Regions from separate parts of the Marinobacter sp. NFXS11 genome, predicted to be linked through region 1. Evidence: predicted binding sites of a transcription regulator. Region 1 holds the regulator's gene; each other region holds the start of a gene.

Region 1 (4,175 bases):
AAAGAAGTCGGGCCCATACTTCTCCAGCATGGCAATGTGACCGTCTGAAAGCTTGTCCCTGTAGAGCTCCAGGTTGTCGGCCGTAATAACGAAAAGAGCCTCATCTTCGGGAAACGGGTTAATTTCCACTTGCCCCTCACGCCAGCCGTCCGGCGGCGTGGCCAAACCTCCGGTCCATTCGGGGATGCTGCCTGAGCGGTTGCCCGCCTTTTCGGCTCCGACCGGGGTCAGTTCACCACCCAGCCGCTCGGCCTCGGCGGCCGTGACCTTGGACAGGGCCTGTCCGGAAAACCCGAGAAAAACCAGTGCGACACCTGCAACGAGTTGGCTTCGCATCCCTTACACCTCCAGAAATTCATGCTGTTGGGTAGCCGCCACGAGCAGAACTCGCACAGCCGGGCGCCTTTTTGCCAAATTCAAACGGTCGTTTCAAGTGAATGTTTGTGTTTTATTGTGAAACCTGGCCGCAAAGAGAGTGGAAGAAATTTGATACCGAAAATGGTATAGTGAGCAATTAATTTTCAGGGGTTACACCCGCGCTGGGGGATTGAAGGTATTCCATGGCCTCGCAATGGCACTCACTGGTTTCTCAAAAACTCTTTCTCGCCCGTACGCTGCTTCAGCCACTCGACCGGCCCACAGCCGAGGGTCAAGAACAACGTCCCAACGAAGCGGAACAGGCGCTGCGCCGAGAGGCCGCTATCCAGGGGTCGATTGAGCTGCTTTTGCGGTCTCGAAAACTGTTGCTGGTCATGATTGCGAGGCTATACCAGAGAAAATCAGAGGAACCTTCAACCCTGGATGAGCTGGTTGCTCTTATCGGCCCAGAACCGGGTGAAATTAGCCGCCTGAAGGAGCTGGAGCAGCGATCGGGAAGTTGGTGGAACCATCTGGAGCAGCTCGAGCACGCACAAAGCAGACCCCCGGCGACCAAAAAAACCGTGAGCGAAGAGAACATCATTGCGGTGTCGGCTGATTCCGGCCCAGACCGATCGTCGTCTGCGTTGATGAAAACGCTGACCGCCGTCAAACATTTTGCCGACGATCTGGAAGAGCAGCACAGCGAGTGGTAAACCACTCCCAGCTCCGGTTATTCAAATCGTATTAACTTGAAGGTTTATTGAATGTCACCATCGTTTTTTGAAATCGTGCAATTGACCAATGGCGATTACGCCCTGCGCCGCATTGATGATGACAGTGCGCCACTGGTAAAAATCTCTTTTTCGGAAGAAGCCCGGGAAATGATGGAAGACCGGGATATGTCGGTTGCCAAAGCAATGATTGCTGCTGGCATTGAGGCCGTAGGCAATGTTGCCCACGATATTGACTGGGAAGATGACGAACTGGACGCCTCAGACGCCCAGCCCTCCTACACTCTGCATTGATCGGTTAACGCTGCCTGAGAACAACGCCGTGGCTATTGCCCTCAGCCGAGGCTCTTTGCAAGGATTCGAAGGCAGTGCGGCCCAGTTTACGGGTCCACATGACCACCGCGTGACAGGTGCCAGCACTGAGGGCTCGCTCAGCCAGTTCCTGGGCGGGATAGTCCGGTGTTGAACGCAGCACCAGCAATTCGCCGGCCACAATACCGTGCATTTTTTGCCACTTGCTGACCAGCGCCTGAGGCGGATCAATCCAGGCCAGCCAGCGCTTTTCCTGATTAAGCTGGGTCAGCATTGGCAACAGCAGCTGGAAATTTTCTACCTGGCCTTCCGGCAGAATGATTTCCGTCACATTGCCACAGACTTTGGGCTCGGTGGATTCCGGAGCGCGTCGGGCGCGAATGACGGAACGTCGCTCGCGGGCGGCGGTTGCCGGCACTGAACAGGACAGAGCATTGGGGTTGTAGGCCAGATTCTGATTAAAGCTCATTTGTTCCATAATTCACCCGTTATTCAATCTATCTGAGGCTGTCCGAACCGCTCAGTGCAGGTCAGAGCGGCGGATAACACCAACACCCAGACCCTCGATGAACAGCTCCTGTTCGGTCAGGTCTACTTCGATCGGTGCGAATTCTTCGTTTTCGGCGAGCAGGTAGACTTTCGAACCTTCTTTGCGGAAGCGTTTTACCGTTACCTCATCGCCAACCCGGGCAACAACGACCTGGCCGTTGTGAACATCCTGGGTGCTGTGAACTGCCAGCAGGTCGCCATCGAGAATACCGATGTCTTTCATGCTCATACCCCGGACCCGCAGAAGATAATCTGCAGACGGCGAAAAGAATTCCGGCCGCAGTGTGCAGTGATCCTCGATGTGCTCCTGAGCAAGGATCGGACTACCGGCAGCGACCTGACCAATGACCGGGAGCCCCAGGTCCTCTTCCGCCTCAGGCAGACGAATGCCGCGGCTGGCTCCCGGCACCATCTCGATGGCACCTTTCCTTGCCAATGCCCGAAGATGTTCCTCCGCGGCGTTGGCCGAACGGAAGCCCAGTTCTGCCGCGATTTCAGCACGAGTTGGCGGATAGCCGGTCTCGTCGACGTATCGGCGAATAATATCCAGTACCTGGGACTGCCTTGCTGTCAGCTTCATCAAGCTACTCCGCTATTTCGGGATCGGGCCGCTGCAAACATTAGCCTCTCGGAAGAGTGGCTCCGGCTGCCCTGTTTTTTTATACAGTAAACTGACTATATACAGTGTTTTATCCAGTGTAAAGTCGGCTCCCTGATTTTCTTGCATCTGCTTAATAATGAAGATCAACAGCGGTGTGATATGGTTGGGGCACGATTTCTCACGAACCAGGGAGCACCATGACCCAAGTCAGTGCCTGCAGGATGCCTGACATCCTAGAGACGAGCGAAGGGAAGGAACGCCGGGTTGGCGTCGAGATCGAACTGTCTGGTCTGGGCTACGAGGAGCTGGTCACATTGGCGGCGAAGATGCTGGACGGCATTCCCGAGCTCAAGTCACGGTATGTGACAACCTTGCAGACAGACCTCGGCAACTTTACGGTTGAGCTTGATTCCGATCCGATCAAGGATCTTGATCTGGCGGATGAACGCCTCCCCGAATCTATTCGTGAACTCGGTGGACAGGCGATGGATGTGATCGACGCCGCGGCCGAACGCGTGGTGCCCCTCGAGATCATAAGCCCACCCCTGAGGTTTTCCAGCGTCGAGGTGATTGAAACTCTCGTCGACAAGCTCAGAAAGGCCGGAGCACTGGGCAGCCGGGACGCCATCTATTTTGCGTTTGGCCTGCAGCTGAATCCCGAGTTGCCCGACCTCAGCCCGGAGACCCTGGTTCGTTACTTCCAGGCGTTCGCAGCCCTTTATGAATGGCTCAAGCACCGGCATCAACTGGATGTCAGCCGCAAATTTACGACCTACATCGAACCCTGGCACGGCCGCTACACCGAGCTCCTGATGGAAGACAACTATCATCCAAACCTCGGGGAGCTCATGGAGGATTACCTGGAGTTCAATCCTACCCGCAATCGCGCGCTTGACCTGCTTCCACTGTTTGCCCACCTAGACAAGGATCGCCTAGAACGCCATGTTCAGGATCCGAGGATAAAAAGCAGGCCAACCCTGCATTACCGGTTGCCGGACTGCGACATCGACAATCCCGGCTGGCATTTCTCAACCGTGTGGAACGACTGGGTCGTTCTGGAGCAGCTGGCCAACAATCCCGACGACCTGGCCGACATGCGGCAGCTGTTCCGGGAGCGGCGGAAACTGAATCTTCACAACCTGACCCACAGCTGGCGGGAAACCACTGGCGACTGGCTGGCCAAAAACGGGTATGTCTGAAGAGTCCAAAGAACAGGAGCTTGAGGTTCCGGGCCTGACGATCGGCATCAGTGGTCCCGCTCGCAAAAGCCTTGCCCATCGCCTGATCAGCCTTGGCCTGCGCCTCCACGGCGCCCGGACCCACTACATTCGCCCCGGTTCCCGCGTTGCCGTACCCATGCTTGATGGCCTGGTGCTATCAGGCGGCACGCACGTCCATCCTGAACGTTATGGGCAGGAGCCGCAGGTTACCGCAAACTATGACCGAAAGCGGGATAAAACCGATCAGTCGCTACTTGAGCAAGCTGAGGCCATTGGCATTCCCGTGCTCGGGATTTGCCGCGGCGCCCAGTTCATCAACGTTTTCCACGGCGGATCCCTTTGCCAGAACGTGACACCGCTGAGGGTCAATACCCGGCATCGCCCGCTGCTGTTGCCCCTGCA
Region 2 (4,175 bases), on a different contig from region 1:
TTCAGCACGAAGATTTCTGGAGTTGCGCACAGTGCGCGGGATTTTGTTAGGCAGTTCACAATTCCGCCGCCGCTCATTTTTCAACCAGCCTTTCCGGAACTACACTTCTTCTCCCAACCATAAAGACAATGCACGCAACGGACGCCAGCGTATGACCAGTGATTCCGCAGAGCGCAGAATCAAGGATCGTTACCCCGCCTCCTGCCTGAAGGTCCAGCTCCGGGAACGTGGCTTCTTTGGTCGTGGCAAACACCCCACGCCGGTTACCTGCCTGGACCTCAACCGTTACGGAATGGCAGTACTTTGCCCCAGGCCAGTAGAACCGGGCGCCCGTCTGTTCATGGATTTTGACGGCAAGTACATCAGCGAATCGCGGGTTTGTGCCCGGGTCGTGGAGTGCCAGCCCTTCCAGACCGGCTATCGCGTCAGCGTCCAATTCAGTTACTGCCTGGACAAGAAAGGGTACTCACGCACAGTAGACAATGCCCTGTCGCGGATTGAAGGCTTTTACAACCGGTTCGCCAGTTGAGGCAGCCCTGAAGTCTCACGCCAGACCGGCGTCAAGGCTGGCGGCCACATACATCCCCAGTTCACGGCACTGCTCCTGAAACTCATCCCGATACTCGCCCCTGCAGATCAGGGGTTCCTGCATCAATTTCCAGCGTAGCCCCGTGGTAATGCTCTCGATGGCCCGATTGGTACCGGTGCCGTCATGTCCAGCGCGGATATAGTAGGCAAACGGCAACCCCTGGGTTTTCTCAAGGCAGGGATAGTAGCTTCGATCGAAGAAGTCCTTCAGGGCACCGCTCATATACCCGAGATTCTCAGTGGTACCGAGAATGATGGCGTCGCAGGCAAGCACGTCGTCGGGACCGGCATCCAACGGTGCCAGAACGGTTACTTCAACGTTTTCGATGTCTTCATGGCGGGCCCCCTCCTCCACAGCTTCTCGTAGGCGGAGGGTGTTCGGGGAAGGCGCATGGGCAACAATCAAAAGTTTCTTCATGTCATCCATACGTCCTCCCTACATCAAGCTTAGAGCAGCTCGCCGTTGGCTTCTGCGGGCTCTTCTTTAGCGTCTTTCTTCGGTTCAGGCTTGGGCATCAATTTGTCCCGAACCTTGGCTTCGATTTCGTTGGCAATGTCCATGTTTTCTTCCAGGAACTTGCAGGCGTTGGCCTTGCCCTGGCCGATCTTGTCGCCATTGTAGGCGTACCAGGCCCCGGATTTGTCGACAAAGCCTTCCTTGACGCCCATATCCAGGACTTCGGCCATGTGGTAGATGCCCTTGCCGTACATAATCTGGAACTCGGCCTGCTTGAACGGCGGCGATACTTTGTTCTTGACCACTTTCACGCGGGTCTCGTTACCGACCACTTCGTCACCGTCTTTTACGGCACCAATGCGGCGGATATCAAGGCGAACGGAGGAGTAGAATTTCAGCGCGTTACCACCGGTGGTGGTTTCGGGCGAGCCAAACATAACCCCGATTTTCATACGGATCTGGTTGATGAAAATCATCAGGCAGTTAGCGTGTTTGACATTACCGGTCAGCTTGCGAAGCGCCTGGGACATCAGTCGCGCCTGCAGACCAACGTGGCTGTCGCCCATTTCACCCTCGATTTCCGCTTTCGGGGTCAAGGCCGCCACGGAGTCCACGATGATCACGTCTACCGCATTGGAACGAACCAGCATGTCGGCAATTTCCAGGGCCTGCTCACCGGTATCCGGCTGGGACACCAGAAGGTCGTCCACATTGACGCCCAGCTTTTCGGCGTAAACCGGATCGAGCGCGTGCTCGGCATCCACAAATGCGCAGGTTTTGCCGGCTTTTTGTGCTTCGGCAATTACCTGGAGGGTGAGCGTCGTCTTACCGGAACTTTCCGGACCGTAGATTTCGCAAATTCGACCATATGGAAGACCGCCAATACCCAGGGCAACGTCCAGGCCGAGGGAACCGGTGGAGACCGCAGGAATGGCTTCGCGAGGATGATCGCCCATTTTCATGACGGCGCCCTTGCCAAACTGGCGCTCAATCTGTCCAAGTGCTGCGCTCAATGCTTTCTTGCGGTTGTCTTCCATCAGTGCAAACCCTCTGTCGCCTGGGCCGCCACCCTCAGGAAAAGGCTGGCAGCGAAATAGTGAATCGGGAATCCGTACAGCTTGAACAGCCAATTCCCTGTATATTTGAACAGTATTAAAACATAACCCGCAGAAGAGACCAACCCCTCCGGATGTGAAAGCCGTCAGACTTCGCCCACAAAATCGTTAACCCCTTGAAGGGCAAAAAGAACGGCCTGCCGGCGAACCTGATCACGATCGCCCCCAAAGTGCTTTACCACTGCCACGGTGGAGGCCGGACTGCTGCCCCAGGCAAACCAGACGGTGCCCACAGGCTTGTCCTCGCTGCCACCGCCGGGCCCTGCCACACCACTGATCGCAACGGCAACGTCAGCATCTGTGGCCACCAGGGCACCGGCAACCATTTCCCGTACCACCGGTTCGCTGACCGCACCGTGTTCATCCAGCGATTTCCGGGTTACGCCCAGAAGCCCCTGCTTGGCCTCATTGCTGTAGGTGACCAGGCCACCCAGCACATAAGCCGAGGACCCGGCCCGGTCGGTCAGTACCTTGGCAACCCAGCCGCCAGTGCAACTCTCCGCTGTAGCAACTGTACGGCCGGTTCCCAGCAGTCGTTCACCGAGACGGTTGCCTGCCTCTTCCAATTCCTGATCGCTGGCCAGCATAATGACCTCCTTCGTTTCATCACGGCGGTTATTTTCTTACAATTCACGCCTTCATCCAAAGCAAGGCTACCCGGACCCGTTCATGTCAGCAGCTCAGACCGATCTTTCCAAGCACACCCCCATGATGCAGCAGTACCTGAAGATCAAGGGTCAGCACCCCAACGAACTCGTGTTCTACCGCATGGGGGATTTCTATGAGCTTTTTTACGAAGACGCCAAGAAAGCGGCCGAGCTGATGGATATTACCCTCACCGCCCGGGGCCAATCAGGCGGCAATCCGATCCCTATGGCCGGCATCCCCTATCACTCCTCTGAGGGCTACATTGCCCGGCTGGTTCGGGCAGGTCAATCCATCGCCATCTGCGAGCAGATTGGTGACCCGGCAACCAGCAAGGGACCTGTCGACCGGCAGGTGGTAAGGATTGTCACACCAGGAACCCTGAGTGACGATGCCTACCTGGAAGACCGCCGGGACAACCTGTTGGTGGCCATTTATAACCACCGGGAACAGTTCGGTTTTGCCTCGCTCGATATCTCCAGCGGCCGCTTTGCCGTCTCCGAGCTGGAAAACCTTGAAGCCCTGCAAGGGGAGCTCCAGCGGGTACGCCCGGCGGAAATCCTGATCAGCGAAGATTTTCCTTACCAGGAAGTTCTGGAGGGCTTTACCGGAATTCGGCGCCAGGGCCCCTGGCTGTTCGAATCCGATACCGCTCGCCGCGTGATCACCCAGCAGCTGCAGGTGCGGGACCTCACCGGTTTTGGCTGCGAGGACCTGAACCTCGCCGTTTGTGCTGCCGGCTGCCTGCTGCAGTACGCGAAGGAAACCCAGCGCACCGCCCTGCCCCATATTCGCAAGCTGACCCGCGAGCGTCGGGATGAAGCGGTGATAATGGATGCCGCCAGCCGACGCAATCTGGAGATCGACACCAACTTGATGGGCGGGCACCAGTACACTCTGGCCTGGGTCATGGACCGCACCGCAACGTCCATGGGCGGGCGCGAGCTTCGGCGCTGGCTGAACCGCCCACTGCGGGATGTGGACATCGTCCAGCAGCGTCAGCAGGCAGTGTCCGCGCTGCTCGACGGGTTTCACTACGAACCGGTACACGATCTTCTTAAAGCCGTCGGCGACATTGAGCGGGTCCTGGCCCGGGTCGCCCTCCGCTCAGCCCGTCCCCGTGACCTCGCCCGCCTGCGGGATGCGTTTCAGGCACTGCCGGATCTTCAGGAAACCCTGAAACCGGTGAATTCGCATCACATTGTCAAACTCGCCACCACCATCGGGGAATACCCGGAACTGGCGGAACTTCTCGAGCGCTCCATTATCGAAAATCCGCCAGTGGTGATCCGCGAAGGCGGCGTCATTCGGGAAGGCTTCGACGAGGAGCTGGACGAGCTTCGCAACATCAGCGAGAACGCAGGCCAGTA
Region 3 (4,175 bases), on a different contig from region 1:
CTGGAAGGTATACACGTAGTATTCGCGGGAGGGGTCAACCGGGTTGAGCATGAGCGGTGTTCCCATCACGGCGTGCACCTGGCTGCGAGGCATGCCCTCGGTCAGCTGTGTCAGCTCCTCATCGGTAACGATGTTTCCCTGCTGGACGTTGATTTTGTAGACGCCCGGGAAAACGCAACCGGATAGAACGAAAGTGAGAATGAGAGCTGTGAGCTTTTGCATCGCCGGGGGAAATCCTCTATCTTGAAATCGCCTGCCAGAGGCAGGTGTGACACGGTTTAACCGTTCAATGGCGGCTTCATCATACCGGAAGCCGTGAGGCACACCAAAGAGTGAATAGTAACATGTCATCCGAAAACGCCGAATTACGAAAAGTCGGTCTGAAAGTGACTCTTCCGCGGGTCAAAATCTTCAATATTCTGGAGACCGCGGAGGAGCATCACCTCAGTGCCGAAGATGTTTACAAGAAGCTTCTGGAGCAAGGCGATGACGTGGGGCTGGCAACAGTCTACCGGGTGCTGACGCAGTTTGAAGCAGCAGGGCTGGTACTGCGCCATAATTTTGAGGGCGGCCATGCCGTGTTCGAGATGGCCGGCGACGACCACCACGACCATATGGTGTGCACCCAGACGGGTGAGGTAATCGAGTTTGTCGACGAGGTCATTGAAGAGCGACAGAAGAAGATTGCCGAAGAACACGGTTACGAAATCGTCGACCACAGCCTGATCCTGTACGTAAAGCCGATCAAGTCCTGAGCCTGGCTCGGGCCGTTGGCTGAAGGAACGAAAAAAGGGGCGGGTTTATGGCCCGCCCCAACAGCTCTCAGGATCGAGAGGGGTAGTGGATAGTTGCTCGCGGCTCAGTGATGGGTTGCCTGCCCCTTTGAAAACATTTCCCTGGCATGAGCGATCGTATGTTCGGTCATGTCCACGCCTCCCAGCATTCGCGCCACTTCACTGATTCTGCCCTGATCGTCCAGCGTCTCGATTTTCGAGAAGGTGGCATCCTGCTCGGTGAATTTGCTGACAAACAGGTGCTGATGGCACTGGGCGGCCACTTGCGGCAGGTGGGTGACGCAGAGCACCTGCCCGTTGCCGCCAAGAGTCCGTAATAGTCGGCCAACCACCTCGGCCGTGCCGCCGCCAATGCCGACATCCACTTCATCGAAGACCAGTGTGGGTGTGGTTGATGTCTGGGCAACCACCACCTGGATGGCAAGGCTGATCCGCGACAGTTCGCCGCCGGAGGCTACTTTGGCCAGTGGCCGCGCAGGCTGCCCAGGGTTGGCGCTGACCAGGAATTCAATCTCTTCCAGTCCGTGGGGTGCCGGCTCCCCACCATTGCTGCGGTTCAGGTGAGTAATGAACTGCATGTTGGGCATGCTTAACTGGGCAAGCTCCGCTGCGACCCGCTGATCCAGTTCGGCGGCGGCCCTGGCACGGGCCTCTGACAGCTCCCCGGCCAGTTCATCGAAGCGTCCGCGCTGGCTGTCCAGCTCTGCGGCCAGCTGCTCCAGGCTGCCTTCTCCACCGTCCAGCTCGGCCAGCTCGGCACTCAGGCGCTGATGCAGTTCCGGTAATTCTTCCGGTGTAATCCGGTGTTTGCGGGCCATCTGGTAGATGGCGCTCAGCCGTTCTTCCACTTCCGCCAATCGAGCCGGATCGGCCTCGTAGTCCTCGACGAAGTGGCGAAGGTTGTCGCCGGCCTCACTGATCTGGATCTGGGCTTCGTTCAGCATCTGGATCGTGTCTGCCAGTGCGGGAACATCCACAGGAAGCTGCTCCAGCTGCTGTAACGCCTGACGCACCAGATCCACTGCGCTGGTTTCATCTTCGGTGCAAAGCAGGGCGGCCTGATGGCTGTTGTGCAGAACCGTATCCGCCTGGCTAAGCTGCGCCTGCTCCTGTTCCAGGTTTTCCTGCTCGCCCTCTTCCAGGGCCAGACGATCCAGCTCTTCCACCTGATACCGCAAAAGCTGGAGTTTGGCCTCTGCTTCATCGGCATTCTGCTGGCGTTCGGTCAGCCGCTGGCGGATCTGGTTCCAGAATTTCCAGGCTTCCCGGGTTTCAGCGGCCAGGGACTCAACGCCGGCGAACTCGTCCACCAGCTTGCGGTGGGTTTCCTTGCGCAAGAGGGACTGATGCTGGTGCTGGCTGTGAATATCCATCAACACGCCGCCGAGTTCCTTCAGATGATTCAGGGGGCAGGGTTGGCCATTGATGTAGGCGCGGGAGCGACCATCCTTGCTGATGACCCGGCGCAGGATGCAGTCGTTCTCGTCATCCAGTTCATGCTCTGCCAGCCAGTTGCTGGCCTCGGGAATGTCGGTTACATCAAAGGTGGCTGTGATGTCTGCACGCTTGGCGCCATGGCGGACGGCGCCGGCATCTGCGCGACCGCCCATGGCCAGGCCCAGGGCGTCCAGCACAATGGATTTTCCGGCGCCGGTCTCGCCGGTCAGTGCGGTCATGCCCTTGCTGAACTGGAGTTCCACCCGTTCGGCGATGGCGTAATTGGAAACCGTAAGTTGAGTCAGCATGCAGATAACCTCCGCGTTTTTCCTGAGACCGGCTAATACTGTTGATGTATACAGTGACTGTGAATATATACAGGGTTTTTATCGTTTGCAAACCTGCTTGAGGGATTTTCTTCAGGATTGCAGGCATTGGTGGTTGAAACCTGAAGAGCGGGCCCCATATCCGTTCGCAACGACATTTTCCGGCTCGCCGGGGCCGGATCCCATGTTTAACCGGCCACTGACAGCGGGCCGCTTTCGATCAAGCAGGAGTAGCCATGAGCACTGACGAGAACCGGAATGAGCACGAGGAACTGAATGAAGCCCTCGAGGCTGCGAAAGAGGAAGCCCAGTCCGCAGAAGGCGAAGCTGGCGACAACGAAACCTCCGACGTGGAAGCGCTCCAGGCTCAGGTTCAGGAATTTCAGGAGCAGATGTTGCGCTCCCAGGCGGAGATGCAGAATGTGCGCCGTCGAGCGGAGATTGATGTGGAGAAGGCCCACAAGTTTGCCCTGGAAAAGTTCGTTAAAGAGCTTCTGCCGGTTGCCGACAGCCTGGAAAAGGCCGTCGAGAGCACTGAGGGGCATGAGGACTCGGGCGATGCGGTTGCCTCCATCCGTGAAGGCGTTGAAATGACCCTGAGCCTGTTCATGTCCAGTCTCAAGAAATTCAACGTTGAGCAGATCAACCCGGTGGGCGAACCGTTCGATCCCCAGCATCACGAAGCCATGTCCATGGTGCCGGCTCCGGATGCAGAGCCGAACAGTGTGGTCGCCGTGGTGCAGAAAGGGTATCTGCTGAATGGCCGCGTTGTGAGGCCGGCCATGGTAGTGGTCGCCAAGGCGGAAGATGCACCAAAAATTGATGAGCAGGCTTGAAAAGCCGATTAAAGCGCCAATATAGCCAGTAAATAGCGAAAGCGGAGGCAAATGCCCTCCGGGAAAGCATTCAGAAGAATTGGAGTGATTCAATGAGCAAGATTATCGGTATCGATCTGGGAACCACCAACTCTTGTGTAGCCATCATGGATGGCGACAAGGTCAAGGTAATTGAAAACGCAGAGGGTGATCGCACCACCCCGTCTATCATCGCGTACACCGACGATGGTGAGACCCTGGTTGGCCAGTCAGCCAAGCGCCAGGCGGTCACTAACCCGAACAACACCCTGTACGCCATCAAGCGTCTGATTGGTCGTCGTTTTGAAGACGACGTCGTTCAGAAAGACATCAAGATGGTGCCGTACAAGATTGCCAAGGCAGATAACGGCGACGCCTGGGTGGAAGTGAAGGGTGAGAAAATGGCTCCCCCGCAGGTTTCTGCGGAAATCATCAAGAAGATGAAAAAGACGGCCGAAGATTATCTTGGCGAGAAAGTGACCGAGGCGGTTATCACCGTGCCGGCCTACTTCAACGACAGCCAGCGTCAGGCAACCAAGGACGCTGGCAAGATTGCCGGTCTTGATGTGAAACGCATCATTAACGAGCCGACTGCAGCTGCTCTGGCCTATGGTCTGGACAAGAAGAGCGGTGATCGCACTGTTGCAGTTTATGACCTCGGCGGTGGTACCTTTGACCTGTCCATCATTGAGATTGCTGATGTGGATGGCGAGCATCAGTTTGAAGTGCTGGCGACCAACGGCGACACCTTCCTCGGTGGTGAA

Evidence for each region. The regulator LexA, encoded in region 1, represses DNA repair genes until DNA is damaged. The targets are predictions, from matches to a motif close to CTGTNTNNNNANACAG.
Region 2: a site for LexA is predicted at 2,180-2,195, ahead of recA (recombinase RecA). Genes of this name have one in related genera too.
Region 3: a site for LexA is predicted at 2,597-2,612, ahead of recN (DNA repair protein RecN). Genes of this name have one in related genera too.

Annotation. Positions count from the first base shown of each region.
Region 1 is NZ_JAGDDV010000001.1:793,926-798,100, reverse strand. Features, by position in the region: gene J3362_RS03780 (DUF1329 domain-containing protein) at 1-336, opposite strand, end outside; gene J3362_RS03775 (DUF6586 family protein) at 561-1,073, shown strand; gene J3362_RS03770 (hypothetical protein) at 1,125-1,385, shown strand; gene J3362_RS03765 (cell division inhibitor SulA) at 1,390-1,881, opposite strand; gene lexA (transcriptional repressor LexA) at 1,924-2,535, opposite strand; gene J3362_RS03755 (amidoligase family protein) at 2,751-3,752, shown strand; gene J3362_RS03750 (gamma-glutamyl-gamma-aminobutyrate hydrolase family protein) at 3,745-4,175, shown strand, end outside.
Region 2 is NZ_JAGDDV010000003.1:158,270-162,444, forward strand. Features, by position in the region: gene J3362_RS16400 (PilZ domain-containing protein) at 152-529, shown strand; gene J3362_RS16405 (flavodoxin family protein) at 545-1,015, opposite strand; gene recA (recombinase RecA) at 1,036-2,082, opposite strand; gene pncC (nicotinamide-nucleotide amidase) at 2,247-2,747, opposite strand; gene mutS (DNA mismatch repair protein MutS) at 2,830-4,175, shown strand, end outside.
Region 3 is NZ_JAGDDV010000002.1:51,068-55,242, reverse strand. Features, by position in the region: gene J3362_RS09365 (outer membrane protein assembly factor BamE) at 1-222, opposite strand, end outside; gene fur (ferric iron uptake transcriptional regulator) at 345-755, shown strand; gene recN (DNA repair protein RecN) at 860-2,539, opposite strand; gene grpE (nucleotide exchange factor GrpE) at 2,794-3,393, shown strand; gene dnaK (molecular chaperone DnaK) at 3,486-4,175, shown strand, end outside.